One region of the Bradyrhizobium sp. F1.13.3 genome, then DNA from elsewhere that is predicted to be linked to it. Evidence: riboswitches for the same ligand, from Rfam matches in the RefSeq annotation. Region 1 holds a riboswitch; the other holds the start of a gene.

What was found. Region 1 has a riboswitch for S-adenosylmethionine ahead of ABIB66_RS06330 (O-succinylhomoserine sulfhydrylase). Riboswitches for the same ligand answer to the same signal wherever they lie in the genome.
Region 2: another riboswitch for S-adenosylmethionine. It lies ahead of metX (homoserine O-acetyltransferase MetX); the one in region 1 lies ahead of ABIB66_RS06330 (O-succinylhomoserine sulfhydrylase).

The regions. Positions count from the first base shown of each region.
Region 1 is NZ_JBEPRI010000002.1:296,740-308,174, reverse strand. It holds gene ABIB66_RS06335 (SGNH/GDSL hydrolase family protein) at 1-464, shown strand, start outside; gene ABIB66_RS06330 (O-succinylhomoserine sulfhydrylase) at 609-1,805, opposite strand; SAM riboswitch at 1,876-1,955, opposite strand; gene ABIB66_RS06325 (2'-deoxycytidine 5'-triphosphate deaminase) at 2,066-3,172, shown strand; gene ABIB66_RS06320 (hypothetical protein) at 3,402-4,505, shown strand; gene ABIB66_RS06315 (hypothetical protein) at 4,604-4,810, opposite strand; gene ABIB66_RS06310 (nucleotidyltransferase family protein) at 4,972-5,901, shown strand; gene ABIB66_RS06305 (TnsA endonuclease N-terminal domain-containing protein) at 6,408-7,136, shown strand; gene ABIB66_RS06300 (TnsB C-terminal domain-containing protein) at 7,146-9,479, shown strand; gene ABIB66_RS06295 (TniB family NTP-binding protein) at 9,476-10,576, shown strand; partial or broken gene ABIB66_RS06290 (TniQ family protein) at 10,576-10,878, shown strand; gene ABIB66_RS06285 (hypothetical protein) at 10,878-11,435, shown strand, end outside.
Region 2 is NZ_JBEPRI010000009.1:17,927-29,361, reverse strand. It holds gene ABIB66_RS23590 (YdcF family protein) at 1-316, shown strand, start outside; gene ABIB66_RS23585 (lysophospholipid acyltransferase family protein) at 339-1,112, shown strand; gene ABIB66_RS23580 (gamma-glutamylcyclotransferase) at 1,109-1,720, opposite strand; gene ABIB66_RS23575 (DUF2125 domain-containing protein) at 1,831-3,015, shown strand; gene ABIB66_RS23570 (prephenate/arogenate dehydrogenase family protein) at 3,124-4,059, opposite strand; gene hisC (histidinol-phosphate transaminase) at 4,056-5,150, opposite strand; gene ABIB66_RS23560 (chorismate mutase) at 5,183-6,031, opposite strand; SAM riboswitch at 6,235-6,314, shown strand; gene metX (homoserine O-acetyltransferase MetX) at 6,405-7,607, shown strand; gene metW (methionine biosynthesis protein MetW) at 7,623-8,285, shown strand; partial or broken gene ABIB66_RS23545 (alpha/beta fold hydrolase) at 8,310-9,172, opposite strand; gene ABIB66_RS23540 (TIGR02594 family protein) at 9,373-10,251, shown strand; gene ABIB66_RS23535 (MOSC domain-containing protein) at 10,375-11,163, opposite strand; gene clpB (ATP-dependent chaperone ClpB) at 11,420-11,435, shown strand, end outside.

The sequences.
Region 1 (11,435 bases):
TCCAGAAAGAGGTGATCGATGTGCATCCGGATCTGGTGATCTGGCAGGTCGGCACCAATGCCGTGCTGCGCAATCTCGATCCCGGCGAGACGGCCAAGCTCGTGGAGGACGGCATCGCCAGCATCCAGGCTGCCGGCGGTACTGACGTCGTGCTCGTCGATCCGCAATATTCGCCCGCCGTCAACCAGCGCGCGGACAGCGCCGGCAAGATGGTGAAGCTGCTCGGCAAGGTCGCCGAGCTCCGTCACGTCGGCATCTTCCCGCGCTTCGAGGTGATGCGCGACTGGCACGAGAAGCAATCGATTCCGGTCGAGAGCTTCGTGATCGCCGATGGCCTGCACATGAACGATTGGGGTTATGCCTGCTTCGCCCAGCTCCTCGGCGACGACATCATCCGCTCCGTCGGCCAGATCAAGCTCGGCGTCAACGTGCCCGGGGACGTGCGGACGTACCGGCCGATGTGACTTGTCGTCCCGGCGAAGGCCGGGACCCATACCGCGTGATCCATCAATGGTGCGCGGTGTTCGTGCCGCGCCCCTTAACTCTGGGTCTTCGCCAAACTGCTTCCTGTGGTTATGGGTCCCGACCTTCGCCGGGACGACAATAATTCACGCCTTCTCCAGTGCGGCGGTCAGATCCTCGATCAGATCATCCGCGTGCTCCAGCCCCGCCGAGAAGCGGATGAAGCCCTCGCTGATGCCGAGCGCGGCACGGTCCTCTGGCTTCAAACGTTGATGCGTCGTGGTCGCGGGATGCGTGACGAGGCTCTTGGCGTCGCCGAGATTGTTCGAGATCTTGGCCAGCTTGAGCTCGTTGAGCACGCGGAACGCCGCCTGCTTGCCGCCCTTGACCTCGAGACCGACCAGCGTCGAGCCGCCGCGCATCTGCTTCTTCACCAATGCAGCCTGCGGATGATCGGCGCGGCCGGGAAACACCAGCCGCGAAATCTTCGGATGGCTCGCCAGCACGTCCGCGATGCGCGCCGCCGTCTCGGTCTGCGCGCGCACGCGCACGGCGAGCGTCTCCAGGCCCTTGAGCAGGACCCAGGCGTTGAATGGCGAGATGGACGGGCCGGTCTGGCGCATGAAATTATGGATGTGCTCGGCGATGAACGCTTCCGAGGACAGGATGATGCCGCCGAGACAGCGGCCCTGGCCGTCAATGTGCTTGGTCGCCGAATAGACCACGACGTCGGCGCCGAGCGCGAGCGGGCTCTGCCAGATCGGGGTGGCGAACACGTTGTCGACGACGAGCCGCGCGCCGCCGCTGTGTGCGATCTCGGCAATGCCGGGAATGTCGAGCACGTCGAGCGTCGGATTGGTCGGGCTCTCCAGGAAGAACGTCTTGGTGTTCGGCTTCATGGCGCGCTGCCACTGGTCGAGATCGAGGCCGTCGACGAGCGTGGTCTCGATGCCGTAGCGCGGCAGCAAATCCTGCACGACGTAGAGACACGAGCCGAACAGCGCGCGCGAGGCCACGACGTGATCGCCGGCCTTGAGCGGCGCCAGGATCGCTGTCGTCACCGCGGCCATGCCGGTCGCGGCCGAACGTGCCGCTTCGGCACCTTCGAGCTCGATCATGCGGCGCTCGAACATCGCAATGGTCGGATTGGAGTAACGTGAATAGATGAAGCCGGGGTCCTCGCCCTTGAACCGCGCCTCGCACTCCTCGGCGCTGTTGTAGACGTAGCCCTGGGTCAGGAACAGCGACTCCGAGGTCTCGCCATATTGCGAGCGCAGGGTGCCGGAATGGACCAGGCGGGTTTCGGGACGGTAGTGCGCGGTGGGCGCCGGGGGCTTCGACATAGGATCTCCTCTGCGTGACCATCGAAATGGTCACAAAAAAACCGGCCTGGAATATCTCCACGGGCCGGGATCACAGAGGTCCCCGGCCTGTTTAGCGACTTATTTAACGTGGCTGCAAGCCGGCCGGCTCAAATCACCACGGGATAAGTCATGCTCATATTCCGCAATGCCCTTTCCGTCAAGACGTCCATCGGATAGCCGTAAAACGCTATTATTTCCCCGTGTGTCGGGATGAATTGGACCCCTATGAGGACCCCCGGTTGACGTTCACGGTTGCCGCCGACGCCAATGGTATCCTGCCCGACCGCATGATCGCGGCGATGGCGGAGGGCGGTCTCATCCTGCCCGCATACGATTTCGTCGAGAGCCAGATCCAGCCGGCGAGCCTCGACCTTCGCCTCGGCGACATCGCCTATCGCGTTCGCGCCAGCTTCCTGCCCGGTCCCGGCGCCACCGTCGCCGAGCGCATCGACGAGTTGAAGCTGCACGAGTTCAGCCTCGCCGACGGCGCAGTGCTGGAGACCAACTGCGTCTACATCGTGCCGCTGCTCGAAAGCCTCGCGCTGCCGCCGGAGATCGTCGCGGCCGCCAACCCGAAAAGCTCGACCGGCCGGCTCGACGTCTTCACCCGCGTGATCGCCGATGGCACCCGCCGCTTCGACATGATCGGCGCCGGCTATCACGGCCCGCTCTATGCCGAGATCAGCCCGAAGACGTTCCCGGTGCTGGTCAGCGAAGGCTCGCGCCTGTCGCAGGTGCGCTTCCGCACCGGCGACGCCATCCTCAACATCGACGACCTTGAGGCGTTGCACGCGACCGAGCGTCTCGTCGATATCGACGATGCCGATCTCACCGGCGGCGTCGCCGTCTCTGTTGACCTTTCCGGCGAGAAGAGCGGCGGCTTCGTCGGCTATCGCGCCAAGCGCCACACCGGCGTGATCGACGTCGATCGTCGCGCCGGCTATTCCGTCGACGAGTTCTGGGAGCCGATCTCGGCCCGTCCCGACGGCAGCCTGATCCTCGATCCCGGCGAGTTCTATATCCTGGCGTCGAAAGAGGCGGTGCAGGTGCCGCCCGATTACGCCGCGGAGATGGTGCCGTTCGATCCGCTGGTCGGCGAGTTCCGCGTGCATTATGCCGGATTCTTCGATCCCGGCTTCGGCTATGCCGGTGCCGGCGGGCTGGGCTCGCGCGCCGTGCTCGAAGTGCGCTCGCGCGAGGTGCCGTTCATCCTCGAGCACGGCCAGATCGTCGGCCGCCTCGTCTACGAGAAGATGCTGGCTCGCCCCGACGCCATGTACGGCCAGCGTATCGGCTCGAATTACCAGGCCCAGGGGCTGAAGCTGAGCAAGCATTTCCGGGTGTAGCGATAGCCTCACCCTCCTGTAAATGCTGGCATAGTTTGTCCGCAGGGAGCCCATGTTGATCCGCAAATCAGGGCAAAGCCAACCGCAAATGCGAGCATAGTCTATCCGCTACGCGATGTCGGAGTCGAAAAAGGCCGGTAAACCGAGCCTTTTTCGACTCCCCAAAGGTTTGACAAGCATTCGCCGAACACCCAAATGCGATCGCTACAAAACTTTTGAGGAAACGACGGTGAAGGCGACAATACAGACCACGGGCGGTGCGGCCGAGATCGAGACCGACGTCGAGTCCGCGAAGCGGCTCGTTGCGTTTGTCTTAGCCGCTAAGCGGTTGAATGCGGGGTCTTTCGCGCAAGCGATCGACCGGGTCCGGTTCGCCATCAACACGAAGTACAGCGTCGAGGGCCGTGAGATAATCGCCGAAACCTGGTTTACTCATCCTGACGTTAACGAAGAGGCATTCGAGTCGTTTGCCCTGCGGCTACGTCCGATCATCTACGAACGGGATGTTTGTCATTTTGAAAAGGTGATTTCGATCTCGCGCTCGATGTTCGCCAACGTTCCGGCGACCCTGGCAGGGCTGACAGATATCGAGACGCTCTATCATTCAGAAAGGCTGACCGAGCAGCTTTCTAAAATGGAGGCGCTCGCAGAGGCCGTCAAAACTTCGAAATGGCCTGTCGTGAACCTATGGAACGTTGTCTTCGGCGGCAATTTCTGGATGCGCCGGTCGTACCATGATGAGCTTTTTCGCTATGGCTTTTTGTATCACTGGAACGCCCAGGGCGATAAGTGGATGCAATACCGCGAAATCGAGAAAGCCGCGGGCGGGAGGGAGAACGTCCTTCGCTGCATGATCCCGTTTTTTCAATGCCACCATCTTGCCATTACGCGCCTCCAGCAGGTGCTGATCCCCGCTCTGCAGGCGCTGGGATTAGGCGCAGAAATCGAAAGTGGCATGGCACAAGCGACTGACGATGAGAAATTCGCAGATCCCAGCGAGTCGGACACCGACCTTGTTCAGAGCAAGCGGGATATGTCTGAACCTGCTGAACATGGTCATGTAAACAACGAGGAATCGTCGGTACTGGACGTGTTGGGAATGGTACGGTCGCTCTTGCCTGGCCAGCATCTGATCGAAAGGCATTCTTGGGCATTCAGAGAGGGAGAGATGAAGCGGACACTTTCGCTGGAAGCATCCGAGGGCGTTCAACCTCCGCCGGTAAGGCGTGACCGACCTATGCAGATTGCTCCGGTAGGAATGATGATAGACATCATCCCTGCCGGCCAGACGTCAGTGACGCTCGAAGCGACGCCCTACATTTCATCTCGCTGACGATGCTCCATCGGTCCCGGACGAGGGCGTTGCCGATCTGAAAGTACCAATCGCGGGTCTGTACGGGGCCGTGGATTGCTGTGGTGGCAGCGGTAAGGTCAGCCCGCTTTCGGGGCTGCGGCCCGCCTCGCCAGCCATTCTCGGCACGCGGTCTCGACGGCCTTCGACATCTTCGTGCCGTCCTCGATCGCGGCGATCTTCACCTGCTTAATCACCGTTTCGTCCATGAGCACCAGCATCTGTTTGGTGCCGGCGGGGAGCCGCGGACCGCTTCGTGAAGTCTTCTTTTTAGGTTCGGTCGGCATCGAAAATCCTTGATTCGGCAGTTGCCATCATTGCCGATCAGGGGACGCAGGGCAAAATATCGCGCACATTGTTATAGTGCGCAGTTGACTCATAAGAAAGTTTCTACTAGATTTCAATGCGCACTATAACGTAGCGGACAATAATGGTCGATCTTAGGCACATGAATTCGGCTGAAAGGGATCTCTTGGAGACCCTGGCTGACGTGTGGCCCGAGTATGGCCGATCCCTGCGGGACAAGTACGATCTCGACGGCGGCATGCAGTGGAAGGTCGCGAAGGGCCGCGAGTATCTGACCCGCTACCGGCAGGATCCCGAGACCGGCAAGAAGGTCTGGTCGTCGCTGGGGCGCCGAAGCCCCGAGACGGAGGCAATCTACGCCGAATTCATGGGGCGGCGGGCGACCGCCCGCGAGACCATCCAGACCCATAAGGACGACATCACGCTTGGCGGGCGACTGGCCCGGGCGCGCGGATTGACGCGACTTCCCACCCGGAATGCAGAGGTCTTGCGGGCTTTTTGGCTGAATTCGGTCGACGCCTCGATCACCCTGTTCTGCGGCGCGTCGCTCTTGGCCTACGAACGCGAAAGTCGCGTGATCGCCCCGGTCGATCTCGTCCGCGACGACCGCCTGATGTTCGTTTTCGATCCCACCGTCGAAGCCGTGGAGATCGACGGCATAGTGGACGTCTACCAGGAGGTCGTGGGCGGCAAGGCCCGGGTCCGTCAGCGTGACGACATCATGACCGTTCAGGCCCCCGATGGCGTCGGACTGGACATGGTTTCCGAGCGCTACCTGCTCGATCGTACGGCCGATGGCGACCAGGCGGACCTGCTGTCCCGGGCGCTTCGGGAGCCGCCATTCAGAGGCGTCACGTTCGCGAGCGACGGGCAGCCCGTCGCGCTGAAGACTTTCGCCCCGCAGTCATTCGCCATGATGGCTCACGTCATGGCCCAGGAGGACGACCGCTGGCTTGCGAAGGCGGAATTCGCCGGCGCGATGGTCCAGGCGCGCTGGGGATTCGAGCCTGAACAGGAGGCGGTGTTTCCGGGTCTCGGTCTCGATCCGGCCGATATGCCGCCGAGAATCTGACGGCTGCGCAGTGGGGGCCCAGGGAATGTCGAAAATGGTTAACGAAATTCTTCAAGGATTCGTCTGCCGCAATCCCGAAATCCGCCGACCCCTGTAATCAGCTGGTTTCCTGAAAATCGTTGGCAGACGAGTCCTTGGAAAAGAGTCCAGAAGCCACTGTGCCACAAGGGTTTCTACTAATTTTGGTCGGCGCGCAAAAACAGGAATCTTCTTGCCGATCGCTACGATCGCAGCTTACCTGAGCATCGGGAACGAGAGGAAAACAGACCCAGACACGTAACCCGCAACGAAAAGGGGCGGCCCGTTTGCACCGGAACCGCCCCCAAATCGACTGGCCGAAGCGTCGACCAGACCGCACCCGCTAAGGCGATCTGATCTTCGCTCAATCGTCCGCTTCTCGCAAGCGGCATTGCGCCGGATGTCCGGCTGTCGGCTCCCCACCATGAGCATGCTTAACGCCGGCCCCAAACCGGCGAACGGCATCGCTTTGCCGAAAGCCGAGGATCATGACGACGACGTGGAAGACGCTCGAAGACTATCTGAAGCCGAACCCCAACCTGCGGCCGCCGGTCGCAATCAAGGTCTGGACCCCGCCCCGCCGTAGCCGCGGCAAGCGCAAGATCTCGCTGCGCTCGAAGGGGTCGTCCAGGGGCGGCTTCCAGGCGAACGGCAACGCCACCGCCTACGAATCGAACCTCGAGCTGGACGCGGCGCTGTCGCTCCTGGCGCGGCCCGACGTCGTCGACGTCATCGACCAGTATCCGCAGGTCTCCTACGTCGATGCGGACGGGGTCCGCCACCGCTTCACCTTCGACTTCATGTCGATCCACATCGACGGCTCGCGCATGGCGCACTCCGTGAAGCCGAAGGACAAGGTCGAAGCGTCGCGCGTCGAGGAGATTCACGGCTTCATCCGCCGGCAGATCTCGCCGAAGGTCGCCACCCACGTGAATCTCGTCACCGAAGAGAAGCTGACGGACGAAGACCGCTTCAACGCGCGCCTGATCCATACCGTCCGCCGCAAGCCCTACCCCGACGACGACGCGATCATCGCACGCCTGATCTCCGGCCTGCACGGCTCGACCACCCTCGGTGCGCTGGCCAAGGCCAGCGGCCGCCGCGGTTTCGGCTATCGCGCCGCCGCCCGTGCGGTCGCCGCCGGCAAGCTGCGTCTCGTCCGCCACGGCCGCATGGTCTCCAAGGCGGTCGTGTGCCGCCCCAGCGACAAGATCTGAGGAAGTAACATGGCCAAGCTTCGCATCGATCCTCCGGCACCTGCTCCCCGCCCCCGCGGCGGCGTCCGGCTGCGTTTCGGCCGTCACGACCGCATGGTCATCGACGGCGTCGAATACACCATCCTCGACCACGACAGGACCTCTGTCACGATCGCTCGCGCCGACAACGCCGACGCGACGCAGACCCTCAGCCGCGATCAGGTCGATGTGGTGCGCTTCAGCCCGGGTTTCCGGCTGGACCGCAACTTCTATCGTCCTGGGGTCGCGAAGGCCCGCATGCATGCCGGCGTGGATCATCTGAGCGACCTGCCGCAGGAGGAGCAGGCCGACATCATGTGGAAGTTCGCCTACTGCGTGGCGTACATCCGCATGGTCGAAGACGCGAAGAAGAGCAAGAAGAAGATCGCCAAGGACGACAGGTTCGCCATCGCGATCAAGGCGATGAGGGAAAAGGCCAAGGAGAGCGGAAAGAAGGTCGGCAGCGACGACGTGCTGGCGGTGATCATCGAGGCCATCGCGGAAGAGATCGAGAAGACCGAAACGGCGAACGTCTCCCAGAACAAGCGCAAGCGCGCCGGCCGCAAGGTCGTCGTCCGCAAGCCGCCCGGGCCGCGATGCCTCCGCGACTGGGTGAAAGCTCTCGTCGCCGGCAACATGAATCCGTTGGCGCTGCGCACGGACCACCGCAAGTGCGGGAACAAGAAGGCTCGCTTCAACGCGCTGGAGTACGCCATCCTCTATGAGTTCTCCCTACGCGTCGCCACGCCGGAGAAACCGGACGTCTCGGTCGTGTGGCGGGACATGTCGTCGCACATCGAGAAGCTGAACAAAGAGCGTCGCGACGCTGGTCTTCCGGACCTGAAGACGCCGTCCTACACCTGCCTGCTCGACGAGGTCGCGAAGATCCCGGCGTTCGATCTCATGGCCGGTCAGGAAGGGGAGGAACGCGCCAAGAATTACTTCCGCGCCGTCACCACGGGCCTTGCCGACGTCGTTCGGCCGCTCGAGCGCGTCGAGATCGACGAGTGGACCGTCGACTTGCATATCCTGCTGATCCTGACTGGCGTCTGGAACACCTACACCGACGAGCAGAAGGCCAGGGTGCCGAGGGTGAGGCTGGTGCTGTGCCTCGCCATCTGCGTGGCGACGAAGTGCGTCGTCGGAATGAGCCTCGCCCGCAAGGCTTCGTCGGCCAACGCGATCCGGACGCTCGACATGATCGTCTCGGACAAGCAGCCGTACGCGGATGCGGCCGGCGCGTTGACGCCGCTCGACATCCACGGGACGCCCGAGATGTTCGTTGCCGACGCCGGCACCAGTTTCGCCAACCTGGACGTGCGGGCGCGGGTCGTGGATCTCGATGTCGTCTTCCAGACCACGGTGAGCGCCGTGCCCTTCCTTCGCGGAACGGTCGAGCGCGTGTTCCGCACGACCAACGACAAGTTCATCGCCATGTTCGCCGGGAGGACGTTCTCCGACGTGGTGGAGAAAGGGGACTACGACAGTCAGGGGCGCGCGAACCTCACCGTTGACGAATTCGCCGAGGCGCTTGTCCGGTACAAGGTGGATCACTACCACAACCACCCGCATTCGGGGCTCGGCGGCGAGGCGCCCCGTGCAGCGTGGCTGCGGTTGACCGAGGAATTCGGCGTCGATCCTCCGCCGGACGATCATCTGCGGCGCATCGTGTTCGGCGTCGAACTCCATCCGGTCCTCGACGCCAGTGGCCTGCGTGTGCTGGGCGTAGACTACCAGTCGGACGAACTGAACGCGCATTTCGTGGCCAAGAAGCACGTCGAAGTGCGCGCGCGGGTCAACCTCATGAACCTTGGGGCGATCTCGGCCAAGATCGGGGACGACTGGGTTCTGGTCGAGGGACCGGGCGAACTCGAAGGCGTCACCGCCAAGGACTGGATTGCGGCCTGGGATGAATTCCAGCTTCGCAACGCGGCTCTGAACAAGCTGACGAAGCCGCTTCTGGATGACACGATCGCCCACCTCGTCGAGGTCGGGAAGCTCGGCCGCCAGCGCATGAACATTGCGACCGAGCCGATGTCGCCGAAGGAGATCGCCCACCACCATCGCCGAATGAAGATCGGCGTCAAGTTCGTGGCGGAGCGAAAGAGGGCGAAGCGGGCGGGTCCCAGGGATCTCCTTGACGGTGCTCAGGCGGTCGATGGGCACGACAACGCTGTGGCTCGCGCCGCAGCGCCGAAACGTCGCGCTAAGCCGCGCGTTGCCAAGCGCAGGCCGGCGACGAAGCGGGCTCCCGCGAAGCCCGCGGCTGCCAAGAACAAGTCCCGCGGAGTGCATTGGGATATCCCCGACGAGGGCGGCAAGTGAGCCGCCGCAGGCCCCAGGTGAAGCCGGTGGTGGACGACGACATCGCCGACCGGCTGGCATCGCTGACGTCCTTCTTGACGGTCGAGGACGGCCGCGTGGCGGCCGTGATGGCCAAGCTCGAGGCCACCTACGTGAGGTCGAACCGCGACGAACGTATCGCTGTTCAGATCAAGCGCCTGATCAAGAATGCGGTAAAGAAGCGCTTCAAGAACAAGCCGCTCTCCGGGCGCAATCGCCGCGCCGGCGTCGGCTTCGCCGTCGTGGGCGAAAGCGGCTCGGGAAAGACGGAGGCCCTCGAGGTCGCCTTCGCCGAGCATCCGGCCTTCCCGGGGTACGGCGAGCCGGGGTCCGGCTGCATCCTCGTCAGCGTGCTGGCGCCGGGCTCGTGCACCCTCGGCCAACTCGGCTACACCGTCCTCGAGGCGCTCAACTACGACCCCGACTCCGATACGGTCTTGCGCGAGAACGAGGTCTGGAAGCGCGTCAGGGCACAGTTGAGGGCGCAGAAGATCCTGTTTCTCCACATCGACGACTTCGGAAACGTGCTGCACCAGGCGAGCAAGAAGGAGCTCAAGAAGATCAGGGACACGCTGCGCAACCTGATGATCTCCCGGATCTGGCCGGTCCACCTGATCCTCAGCGGCACCGACGAGATCGTGGCTGTGACCAAGGGCGACCGTCAACTCTCCCGCCGCCTCAAGTACGTCGTTTTCGAAGATCTCGGCCCGGAGGACGACGCGGCATGGATCGCCGACGTCGTCGAGAGCTTCGCGAAGGCGGTCGGGCTGAAGGTCGCCAAGCAGGAGGAGGATCTGGTGCCCCGGCTGCGCCGGGCGGCGGCCTTCCAGATGGGCTTGGTGATCGAGATCTTGCTCGAGGCCATCACGCTGTGCGTCGAGGGCCGTCGCCGGACCGTTGGCCGGAAGGACTTCGCGGAAGCCTATGCCGAGCGCACGATGCAGCCGGAGGCCCTGAACATGTTCTTGTCGCCGAACTGGATGGACCTCGACCCTAGCGTCATCCTGGAAGAGGAGGAAGAAGAGGAGCTGTCAGTCGGTCCGAGCAAAAACGTCCGCAAGACCACCAGGAAGTTCTGATGAAGCTCCCGGCAACGCTCGATCAGTGCGCGTCCGAGCCGCCGACCAGCCTGCTCTCGCGGCTCGCCTTCCTCAACGGCCTGACGGCGCTAGAGCTCTGCGGCGACTTCGGACTCGATTTCCAGGGCATCGTGGACGGCGCCGACGGTGCCGTCGCCGACCTGGCCGAGCTGGCCGGGCTCCCCGCGGCGGGCCTCATGGAGTTTGCTTTCGTTCGTGGCAAGGGCTTCGATTATCAGCATCGGGGCGAGATGTTCGTCCGCGACATGCTGAGACGCCGGCGCGTGATGGTTTGCCCGGAATGCCTTCGGGCGGACGGGCCGCGAATTCCGATCCGGACCGGGATCCGGAGGCGGTGGTCTTCAACCGCGCCGATTGGTGCATCGAGGCGGTGGCTACCTGCGCGGTCCACGGTCTCGGCCTGGTCGAGGTCGCGAGCGCCGATGAATACGGACTCCGCCATGATTTCGCGCGGCTGGTCGCGCCGTCGCTGCCGCGTCTGGATGCGCTGTCGAGCAGCGCCGTCCGGCGGCGGCCGACCGGCCTGGAGGACTACGTTTCGGCGAGGCTGGCGAAGCGATCGGCGCCGGTCGGCCTGCTCGACACACTCGAGATTCACGTCGCGATCACGCTTTGCCAGCTCGTCGGAGCTATGAAGCTCTACGGGCGCACGGTGGATTTCGATCGCCTCGACGAAGAACGGCGTCGTCTGGGTGGACACGCCGGATTTTTGATCCTGCGCGGCGGCGCGGAGGCGTTCACCGGGTTTCTGGAGGACATCCAGCACGACTTCTCCCTGCTACGCAAAGGGGGGCTCTACGGGCCCGCCGCAGCGATCGGCTCGTTGTTCAAGCTCCTG
Region 2 (11,435 bases), on a different contig from region 1:
GGCCGCGGGGCGCGGCTTCAAATCGCTGATCGTCGTCACCTCGAACTATCACATGCCGCGCGCGCTGGTGGAATTCTCGCATGCGATGCCGGAGACGACACTGATCCCATTCGTGGTGGTCGGCGACAAATGGCGCGAGGAGCCGTGGTGGACCTCGGCGTCCACCTTGCGGCTGCTGCTGTCGGAATATGTCAAGTACATCGCGGCCGAGCTCAGGGTGCGGCTGGAGGATTTCAGGATTGACCTTTCGCCCGAGATGTCGGAGCAGCCTCCCGGGCTTCAACCGAAGCGGCCCGCCACCGCACAGGCCAACTGATCGGCAATTGATCGGATCATCGATGTTCTTGATTTTCCTGCGATCGCTCGTGTTCAACGTGCTGTTCTACACCGTGCTGGTGTGCCTCGCGATCGTGGCGCTGCCGACCTTCGCATTGCCGCCGCGCGCCATGCTCACGGTCGCGCAATGGTGGGCAAAGGCGACGCTGTTTCTGATGCGGGCGGTCTGCAACATCAAGGTGGAATTCCGCGGCCTCGAAAAGATTCCGACGGGGCCATTGGTCGTCGTGGCGAAGCACCAGTCGTTCTGGGAGACGTTCGTCCTGCCGGGTTTTTTCGACCGTCCGATTTTCATCCTCAAGCGTCAGCTCATGCAGATCCCGGTGTTCGGTCAGTTCCTGGTCAAGACCGGGATGATCGCGATCGACCGCAACGCCGGCGTCAAGGCGCTGCTGGACATGACGCGGCGGGCCCGTGAGGCGGTGCGCAGCGGCGGGCAGCTCGTGATCTTTCCCGAAGGCACGCGCCGTGCCCCGGGCGCGCCACCGGACTACAAGAGCGGCTTCGCGCAGATCTATTCGTCCTGCGGTGCGCAGTGCCTGCCGATCGCGCTCAATTCCGGCCTGTTCTGGCCGCGCCGCACCTTCATGCGCTATCCCGGCACGCTGGTGGTGGAATTCCTCGATCCGCTGCCGCCAGGCTTGCCCAAGGACGAGTTTCTCTCCCGTGTGCAAACGGCGATCGAAGACGCGACCGGCCGCCTCGTCGAAGCGGGCCGCAGGGAGCAGGAGCAGCTGATCGGCTCGGCGCCGAGCTATGCGCCGTCCGAGAGCTAGCGGTTTTCCCGATCGTCCACTGGAGCCGGCGCGTGCTGAGAATGCGCATCACCATGCAGCATCGTGGCGAGCTGATGCAGCGGCGCGTCGCGAAAACCTTCGGCCTCGATCGCCTTCACCGTCGCGGTCACGTAGTCGCGGTTGGCGCCGGACTGGCCGTGGCCCTGGAGCACGTGGCGATGCTGGTCGGCGAGCGACAGCCGGCCCGCATATTGCACATGGCCGCGGTCGACGACATAGGCGAGCGCGGAGACGCGCTGCCGTGCGTCGTTCTCCAGCCACACCGAGCGCATGACTTCGCGATAGACCGACGTCACCTGCTCGCGCGCGCGCAAATAGCCGACGACGTCGGCGCGGTTCTTTTCGGCGACGCGGAAGGCGATGCCGCGGCAGGCGCCGCCGCGGTCGAGGCCGAGCACCAGACCCGGCTTCTCCGGCGTGCCACGGTGCACGAAGGAATAGACACAGAGCGCGCGATGCTCGCCGACCAGCCGCGCCGGGACGCGCTCCTCGAATTCGAAGCCCGGCCGCCACATCAGCGAGCCGTAGCCGAACACCCAGAGGTCGCCCTTGGCAGTGGTGACGGAGGGGAGGGTGATTTCCGACATTTCGGGCACGGCTACCAGAACCGCGCCCCCAAACGAAGCGAATTCTCCGCCTTTCGGAGCAAGCCAAGCTCGCTTACATTTGACAAAATCAGGGGTCAAAGGGTCGCCGCATGTCCGATATGACCGTTGCCGCAGGCCGGCGCTCCCGTTGGGGCCTTTTCATCGCCCCTGTCATCCTCCTGATCCTCGCGGTGGCGTGGAGCGGCTTCTGGTTCTATGCGGCGTCGCAGGCCGAAATCGCCGCCGATGCCTGGCGCGCGCAGGAGGCCAAATCCGGCCGTATCTATGATTGCGCCAAGCGCTCAATCGCGGGCTTCCCCTTCCGCTTCGAGGTCCAGTGTTCCGGCGCCAGCGTCGCCCTGGTGTCGCAGAACGCCAGCAAGACGCCGTTCACGGCGAAGCTCGACAACATCCTGGTCCTCGCCCAGGTCTATGATCCCAAGCGCGTCATCGCCGAATTCACCGCACCCGCGACGCTCACTGACGGCGTCACGCAAAACACCTTCGTCGTGAACTGGAGCAAGGGTCGCAGCAGCGTGGTCGGCTTGCCCGCCGTGCCGGAGCGCGCCTCCATCGTGTTCGAGGAGCCCACCGTCAATCGTGTTGACGGCAGCGTGCAGGTGCCGCTCGCGCGCGCGAAACAGGTCGAGCTGCATGGACGCCTTGCGGATGGATCGCCGTCCGATCATCCCGTGATCGAGACCGTGCTCCAGATCGCGCAGGGCAGCATCCAGGGCGTACATCCGCTGCTCGCCGAGCCGTTCGAGGCCGACACGCGGGCGAAGATCACCGGACTGTCCGACCTCACGCCAAAGCCGTGGCCGCAGCGCTTCCGCGAGATCCAGGCCGCCGGCGGCCATATCGAGATCGTGCAGTCCCGCATCCAGCAGGGCGAGATGATTGCTGTCGCGGCCGGCACGCTCGGGCTCTCGGCTAACGGCCGTCTCGACGGCGAGTTGCAGATGACGGTGACGGGGCTCGAGCGCGTGATCCCCGCGCTCGGCATCGAGAAGATGCTGGAGGAGGGAGTGCCGCAGGCAACCCTCGATCGCGTCGCGCCCGGCGTGAAGTCGCAGGACCTCAACAATCTGTTCGGCGCGCTCGACCGCGCCGTTCCCGGCCTCAGCAAGGTCATCAAGCAGAACGCCAATGCCGGCGTTGCCGCCGGCATCAATTCGATCGGAACCGAGAGCACGCTGGAAGGCAAGAAGGCCCGCAGCTTCCCGCTGAAGTTCGTCGACGGCAATGTGCTGCTCGGCCCGGTCAAGGTCGGCCAGATCCCGCCGCTGTATTGATTGCTCCGTCATTGCGAGCGAAGCGAAGCAATCCAGACTTTCTCTTCGGAGACAGTCTGGATTGCTTCGTCGCTGCGCTCCTCGCAATGACGGAGGTGAGAGGGGTGGCTACGGCTTCTTCAGCGCCGCATGCGGCCGGCCGAAGTCGGGCGCGGCAGAGTCCTGGCCGATTTCGACGATGCCGCGGCGGATGGCGCGGGTGCGGGTGAAGTGGTCGAACAGCGCCTCGCCGTCGCCGCGGCGGATTGCGCGGGTGAGCTTTGCCAGATCCTCGGTAAAGGTGCCGAGCATCTCCAGCACGGCTTCCTTGTTGGCGAGGAAGACGTCGCGCCACATCGTCGGATCGGAGGCGGCGATGCGCGTGAAATCGCGAAAGCCGCCGGCGGAGAATTTGATGACTTCCGATTCCGTCACCTGCGCCAGCTCGTCGGCGGTGCCGACGATGGTGTAGGCGATCAGATGCGGCAGATGGCTGGTGATCGCGAGCACGAGATCATGATGATCCGGCGTCATGATCTCGACCTTGGCGCCCATCGCCGCCCAGAACGCGCGCAGGCGGTCGGTGGCAGCTGCATCAACGCCCTCTGGCGGGGTGAGGATGCACCAGCGGTTGATGAAGAGCTCGGCGAAGCCGGAATCGGGGCCCGAATGCTCGGTGCCCGCGACGGGATGCGCCGGCACGAAATGGATGCCATTCGGCAGATGCGGCGCCATATCCCTGACGATGGCGCCCTTGACCGAGCCGACGTCGGAGATGATCGCGCCAGGCTTGAGGTGCGCGGCGATCTCCTGCGCCACCGGCCCGCAGGCGCCGACGGGAATGCAGAGGATGACGAGATCGGCGTCCTTCACGGCTTCCGCATTTGTCCCCACGACCTGATCGACGATGCCGAGCTCCATCACGCGTGCGCGCGTCTTCTCCGAGCGCGCGGTGGTGACGATCTCGCCAGCCAAGCCCTGGAGCTTCGCAGCGCGCGCGATCGAGCCGCCGATCAGGCCGAAGCCGATCAGCGCGACGCGCTGGAAGTGCGCGGTCGCGCTCATCGTCCGGCCATGAAGTCGCGCAGGCCCTCGACGACGAGGCGGTTGGCCTCCTCGGTGCCGATGGTCATGCGCAGCGAATGCGGCAGTCCGTAGTTCTTTAACCCGCGCAGCACCAGCCCGCGCTTGGTGAGGAAGGCGTCGGCTGCATCCGAGGTCTTGCCCTCGGTCGGGAAGTGGATCAGCACGAAATTGGCAACGCTCGGCGTCACCGTCAGCCCGAGCTTGCCGATCTCCTCGGCGAGCCAGTTGCGCCAGGTTTCGGTGAACTGCTTCGACATGGCCTGGTGTGCGGTGTCCTCGATCGCGGCAACGGCAGCGTACATCGCCGGCGTCGACACGTTGAAGGGACCGCGGATGCGGTTGACCGCGTCGATGATGTGCTCGGGGCCGAACATCCAGCCGATGCGCAGCGCCGCGAGACCATGGATCTTGGAGAAGGTGTGGGTCACGACCGTGTTCTCGGTCGTCGCCACCAGCTCGATCCCCATCTCGTAATCGTTACGCGAGACGTAGTCGCAATAGGCTGCGTCCAGCACCAGCAGCACGTGCGAGGGCAGGCCGGCGCGCAGGCGCTTGACCTCATCGAACGGCACATAGGTGCCGGTCGGATTGTTGGGATTGGCGAGCCAGACCAGCTTTGTCTTCGGCGTCACCGCCTTGAGGATGGCGTCGACATCGCAGGTGAGGTTCTTCTCGGCCGCGACGACATTCTTCGCGCCGACCGCCATGGTTGCGATCGGGTAGACCAAGAAGCCGTGCGTGGTCGAGATCGCCTCGTCGCCGTGGCTGAGATAGGTGTGGGCGAGCAGATTGAGGATCTCGTCCGAGCCGGCGCCGCAGATGATGCGGTTGGGATCGAGCCCGAAGGTGCGCCCGATCGCTTCGCGCAGCACGCGCGAGGTTCCTTCCGGATAGTCTTCCAGATGATCCGCAACGTGCTTGAACGCCTCGATCGCCTTCGGCGAGGGCCCGAACGGCGTCTCGTTGGCCGAGAGCTTGAAAACCTTGCGGCCGGGCTCTGCCACCGGAGTCTTGCCGGGCGTGTAGGGCGCAATATCGAGAATGCCGGGATTCGGCACAGGGCGGGACATCTTCAACTCCGGAATGGCAGGCGGTTCGCGACTTACGATTTCGACCCGGTCGGGGGCACCGTATAGCGCGTTGCGTGGCTGCCGACGAGGGCCGTGGAGCGCACCGAGGCCCCCGCCTCGATCAGGGCAGCCTTGATTTTGTCGAGGCTGCTCGTCGCGGTGACCGAGACCAGCAGCGCGGCGCCGTCGAAGGCGGTATCGGGCACGGCCACGATCTCGGCGAGCGGTGACAGGGCGCGCGCGACCTCGGCGTTCCACCCCGACACGCGCACGCTGAAGGTCTCGACCTCCGTCACCAGCGCGCTGTCGGCGACGCGCGAGACTGCGAACACGGGCAACGCCGCCGGATGGTCGGCGCGCTCGACGAAGGGCAGCCGCGCGATGATTTTTGGCGCGCCGGCTTCTTCCAGCGACAGCCACCACGGCGTGCGGCTCGAGGTCGCCGAGACCAGCGCCAGATCGCCCTTGGACTTCGCGACGGCCTCGACCGCCGCCTGCGCGCTGAAATGCGCGACGTAAGGCACGGTGAAGCCGAAATGGAATCGCGCGGAATCGCGCATGGCCGGCTCGCTTGCCGAAACATCGGCATGCACGGAGAACGGCGCCTGGACGTAAGTGAACGTCGCGATGATGACGCGCCAGATGCTCTCGACGGTGTCGAGCGGCAGGATACCGCGATGGCGCTGGACGAGGTCGCGCATCATGGCGGCCTCACGCGCAGGCCGAAACGCCGAGCCGACCTCCTGGGTCTGCTTCACCTGGATCAGGCGGTCGATGATGTCGCCGCGCTGCATCAGCAGGCGATGCATGCCCTCGTCGATCGCGTCGATCTCCTTGCGCAATTCCTGGAGCGATGGTGGCGCGGGCGGACGTTGGGACATGTCTGTGAGGTGCTGTTGAGAGGCGTTCCAATACGGATCAGGCGAGCCGTCACCGCTGCGATGAATGCCTGATTAGGCAGTCGGGGCTGCGAAAGCAAAGAGAAATGCAAAGGCAAATCGGGGCCGTTCCGCCCGCGGCGCGACAGGCGAATTTGGTCGATCCGGGCCGCGACTTGACGAAAACCGTCCAAGACGGTAGTTTTTAGCCGTTCCGTGGTCATTTGAGCCGGCCGGCTTGCAGCCACGTTAAAAAACTCGCTAAACAGGCCGGGGACCCTTTCGATCCCGGCCGAACCTATCGTTCAGGCCGGGTTTTTCATGGCCTGATGTCAATGCGGTCACCACGACGATCGCAAACGAGGTCGATGGTCAGATGGTTGGCGTCCAGTCAATTCCGAGTCCCGCGATCACCGCCGACGAGCGGTCGCACGAGGTGGATCATCCGAGCTCGCAGGTCGCGCAGTTCGGCACGGAGCAGCCGCTTCGGCTGGATTGCGGTGTCGATCTCAGCCCGTTCCAGATCGCTTACCAGACTTACGGTGAGCTGAATGCCGATCGCTCCAACGCGATCCTGATCTGCCATGCGCTGACCGGCGACCAGCACGTCGCCAATGTGCACCCTGTCACCGGCAAGCCCGGCTGGTGGGAGACCCTGGTCGGCCCCGGTCGACCGCTCGATCCCCGCGAGTATTTTATCATCTGCTCCAACGTGATCGGCGGCTGCATGGGCTCGACCGGTCCGGCATCGATCAATCCCGCGACCGGCAAGGTTTGGGGTCTCGATTTCCCCGTCATCACCATCCCCGACATGGTGCGCGCGCAGGCGATGCTGATCGACCGGCTCGGCATCGACACGCTGTTCGCGGTCGTCGGCGGCTCGATGGGCGGCATGCAAGTGCTGCAATGGACTGCGGCGTATCCGAGCCGCGTGTTCTCCGCGCTGGCGATCGCCTGCTCGACACGACACTCGGCACAGAACATCGCGTTCCACGAGCTTGGCCGCCAGGCGGTGATGGCCGATCCCGATTGGCACCATGGCGGCTATGCCGATCACGGTATCCATCCGCATCGCGGGCTCGCTGTCGCCCGGATGGCGGCGCACATTACCTATCTCTCGGACGCCGCGCTGCATCGAAAATTCGGACGGCGCATGCAGGACCGCGAGCTGCCGACCTTCTCGTTCGACGCCGACTTCCAGGTCGAGTCCTATCTGCGCTACCAGGGCTCGTCCTTCGTCGAGCGCTTCGACGCGAACTCCTATCTCTATCTGACCCGCGCGATGGACTATTTCGACATTGCCGGCGACCATGGCGGCGTGCTGGCGAAGGCGTTCGCGGGAATCCAGACCCGCTTCTGCGTGGTCTCCTTCACCAGCGACTGGCTGTTCCCGACCTCGGAATCGCGCGCGCTGGTGCACGCGCTGAATGCGTCGAGTGCGCGGGTGTCGTTCGCCGAGATCGAGACCGATCGCGGTCACGACGCGTTCCTGCTCGACGTGCCCGAGTTCTTCGACATCGCCCGTGCCTTCCTGCAGTCGGCAGGCAAGGCGCGCGGGCTTGCCGCCAAGAATGCTTAACAAGGACGGCTAGGCATGTCTGTACAGGAAGCGTTGCCGCTGGGCGGCGTTGCGACCGGGCGGCCCGGTGATTTTCGCGCCGACCATGTGCTGGTCGCCGAGATGGTCAAGCCGGGCTCGAAGGTGCTCGACGTCGGCTGCGGCGAGGGCGACCTGCTCCAACTGCTGGAAACCCGCGGCGTCGACGGCCGCGGCATCGAGCTGTCGCGCGAGGGCGTCAACCGCTGCGTCGCCAAGGGTCTGGCGGTGGTGCAGGGCGATGCCGACACCGACCTCGTGAATTATCCGGATGACGCCTTCGACTACGTGATCCTGTCGCAAACCTTGCAGGCGACGCGGCAGCCGAAAGTGGTGCTGGAGAATTTGCTGCGCATCGGCCGCCGCGCCATCGTGTCGTTCCCGAATTTCGGCTTCTGGAAGATGCGGCTCCAGCTCCTGATCGGCGGCCACATGCCGCGCACGGAGAATCTGCCGGCAAGCTGGTATGACACCGCCAACATCCATTTCTGTACCATCAAGGACTTCGTCGAACTCTGCGACGCGATCGACGTCAAGATGGAACGTGCCGAGGCGCTCGACCTCTACGGCCGCCCGCTGCGGCTGCGGATGCCCTGGTGGGTGTGGAATCTGTTCGGCGAGCAGGGCGTGTTTCTGCTGACGCGGGGCGGCAGGAAGTAGTTTTTCGTCATTGCGAGCGTAGCGCTAATGCGCCGCCAGCGATCTCGGATCGCGTACCGGCCATCTTCCCGCTTCCACCAGCGTGACGAACCGTTCCACCGTTTCGTTGAACAGGGCGGGCTCTTCGAGATTGAGCACGTGGCCGGACTTCGGAAACATGGCGAGCCCCGCCGCAGGCAGATGCTTCTTCAGGAACAGGCTTGCGCCCACGCACGGATCGTCCTCGTCGCCGCAGATGATGAGTGCCGGCTTCGTGGCGCCTCTGATCGCGTCCGTCATCGTAAAGATCGAGGGACGGCCGGCCTGAAACCCGCGCATCGTCCGCGCCGATCCCTTGGCGTCGTGCCGCGCCAGGGCAGCGTAGAAATCGGCGTGGCCACGCGGGTCCTTCACCAGGAAGGGAATCCGGCTCGGCGCCTCGCGCGTGACTTTTGCGACTTCGGCTGAGCCGAGCATCTCGAATTGCTCCGCGTTGGCGCGGCACTGCTTGCGCCAGGCGTCGAGGTTCTCGATCTCCGAGCCGAGCCGACGCCGGCGAGCGTCATCGACAGCGCGCGTTGGGGCGCGTTGAGCCCGATCTGGAGCGACGAATAGGCGCCCATCGAGAGGCCGACGAAGTGCGCGCGATCGATCTTCAGATGGTCGAGCACCGCGAGCGCATCGGTATAGAAATGCGTATAGCCGTAGACCTCGCCATCAGGCACGTCCGATGGCGTGTAGCCGCGCGCGGAATAGGTGATGCAGCGATGGCCGCGCGAAAAGTAGCGCATCTGCGGCTCCCAATTGGTGTAGTCGGCCGCGAATTCGTGCAGAAAAATAATCGGCGTGCCCGCGCCTGCTTCTTCGAAGTAGAGACGACAATTGTCTTTCGTGAGGGCGTGAGGCATCCGGTTTTCTCCCTGAGGTGGCTGCGGCATTGGAATGCCGTCCTGCGGTCAGCGCATATGATGCTAACACTTGTTAATCATCGTCCAAAATCTTCGCGACCGCGTCTTGTTCTCGCCACATCGGGATACTGATACAGCCCGCGGATGTCGGCCACCGCACGGGCCGATTGGGAAGTGGGGGTGTCAACGAAGGATGAAGAATGTTCGAGTTGTTTGCGTCTCGCCTGTCGCGCTGTGTCGTCGCGCTGGCTGTTTTCTTCGCGGCGATCGCCGCACTCGCCTTTCCGGCGTCAGCACGACCTCATCGTCATAGCACAGAGCGGTACGCTTACGCTTACACGCATCACGCCAGCAGACATCATCATTATTCCCGATATCACGCACGCAGCTCGCGCTTCGAGCGCGGCGCGGCGCAATTGCAGGCGAGCGGCTTCGGCAACACCTTCGCCAGCTATGACCCGAACGCCAATAGCGGCGGCATCGCCATGAGCGGCAGCGGTGGAATGGCCATGAGCGGCAGCGGTGGAATGGCCACGAGCGGCAGCGGTGGGATGGCCATGAGCGGCAGCGGTGCAATGGCCATGAGCGGCAACGCTGGAATGGTTACCAGCGGCGGGATGACCACGCGCGCCAGCCGTCGAATCGCCACGAGACGTGGCGGTGGCCTGGCCACTGACGCGAATGTCGGCGGCATGGCCAATAGCGCGACGAGCAGCGGCGGCTTTGGCGGCGGGTCGGGCCTCGTGTCCGAGGCGCGCCGCTATGTCGGCGGCAATCCGACCGGCCGCGGCAGCCTGTGGTGCGCGCGGTTCATGAACATGGTGCTTGAGAAAACCGGTCACCGTGGCACCGGCTCCGATATGGCGAATTCGTTCGCGCATTACGGCACGCGCGTCTCCGGTCCGCAGGTCGGCGCCATCGCGGTCATGTCGCGCGGCGGCCGGGGCGGTCATGTTGGCATCATCACCGGTGTCGACGCGCAAGGGAATCCGATCATGATCTCAGGCAATAACGGCAACCGCGTCCGCGAAGCACCGGTCTCGCGCGGCCGGATCTATGCCTATGTGATGCCGAATTGAGGTTTCTTCTCCCCGTCATTGCGGGGAACGAAGCGACGAGGCAATCCAGACCGTCTCAGCAGATCGATATCTGGATTGCTTCGCTGCGCTCGCAATGACGGAGTACGTGGAGCCGGCGCCGCGTCACACCAGCTTCGGCTCTTCCAACGCAACCGCGTCACCCACGCCGATGTCGCCGTCGGCGATCACCTCGGCATAGATGCCGCAGTCCATGTGGCCGAGATTGCTCGACAGCGCGGCCGGGATTTCGAGATCGCGTCTGGCGGTATCAGGGTCGACATTGGTAGCCGGGCAGCGCTTGATGCGCTTGACCACTTGCAGCCGGGCCTGTCCGATCGCCAGCGTCTGGCCGACGAGGTCGAGTTCGGACCAGGCCGGCCAGCCCTTCACGTAGAGATTGGCGCGGAAGCGCAGCGGGTGGACGGCGGCGCCGCCGAGCATGGTCTCGAGCGCGCGGACGCTGTCGAGATTGATGATGGACACGACCTTGCGGGCGACGTCGGAAAAGCTGTGGTCACGGCCGGACAGGACCTTGGGCGGGCCCTTCAGCTCCGGCTGAAAGTTGTCCCTGAAATAGTCCTCGACGGCGGCGCGCCCGGCCGCGGTCTCGAGATCCCCACTGGCGACGATCTGGCCGTCCTTGCGGATGATCAGGCGGTTGGTCGCGTCCTCGAACCGGCTGTCGAGCGAAGCCAGCCGCTCATTCCGCGCCAGCATCAGGAACTGGGTCTTCGGCTTCCACTGCGGCTCTTCCGGATCGAAGCCGCTGGGGCCGTTCTCGATGGCGTAGCGGCGGTCGGCGGGCAGGGTCTGGCCGGCTCGCAGGAAGACGCGAAGCAGGGGCTCCGGCGTCAGGCCCTTGATCGCGTAGCGGTAGAGGCCGGTGATCTCGCCGGTCTGGCTGGCTGTCATTGCGCTAGGTGTCATGCCGCTACTTAGGGGATTCGGCCCACCGGCGCCAAGCGGCGGGTCCGCGCACGAAATTGTGAACTCGCCTCTTCCGGTCCGAAGCCTCGCTTCCCACATCTGGGTCAGGCCGGCGCCAGCGCCGGCTGATAACGACCGTTACCGGTTGAGAAACGTCAATGCGGTAATCGGAAACCCAATGAAGATGCCGTTTGGAGTGCCTTAGAGGGCTCCAGGGGCAGGCCGAGGGAAAGACCACGATATGAATATCGACAAAT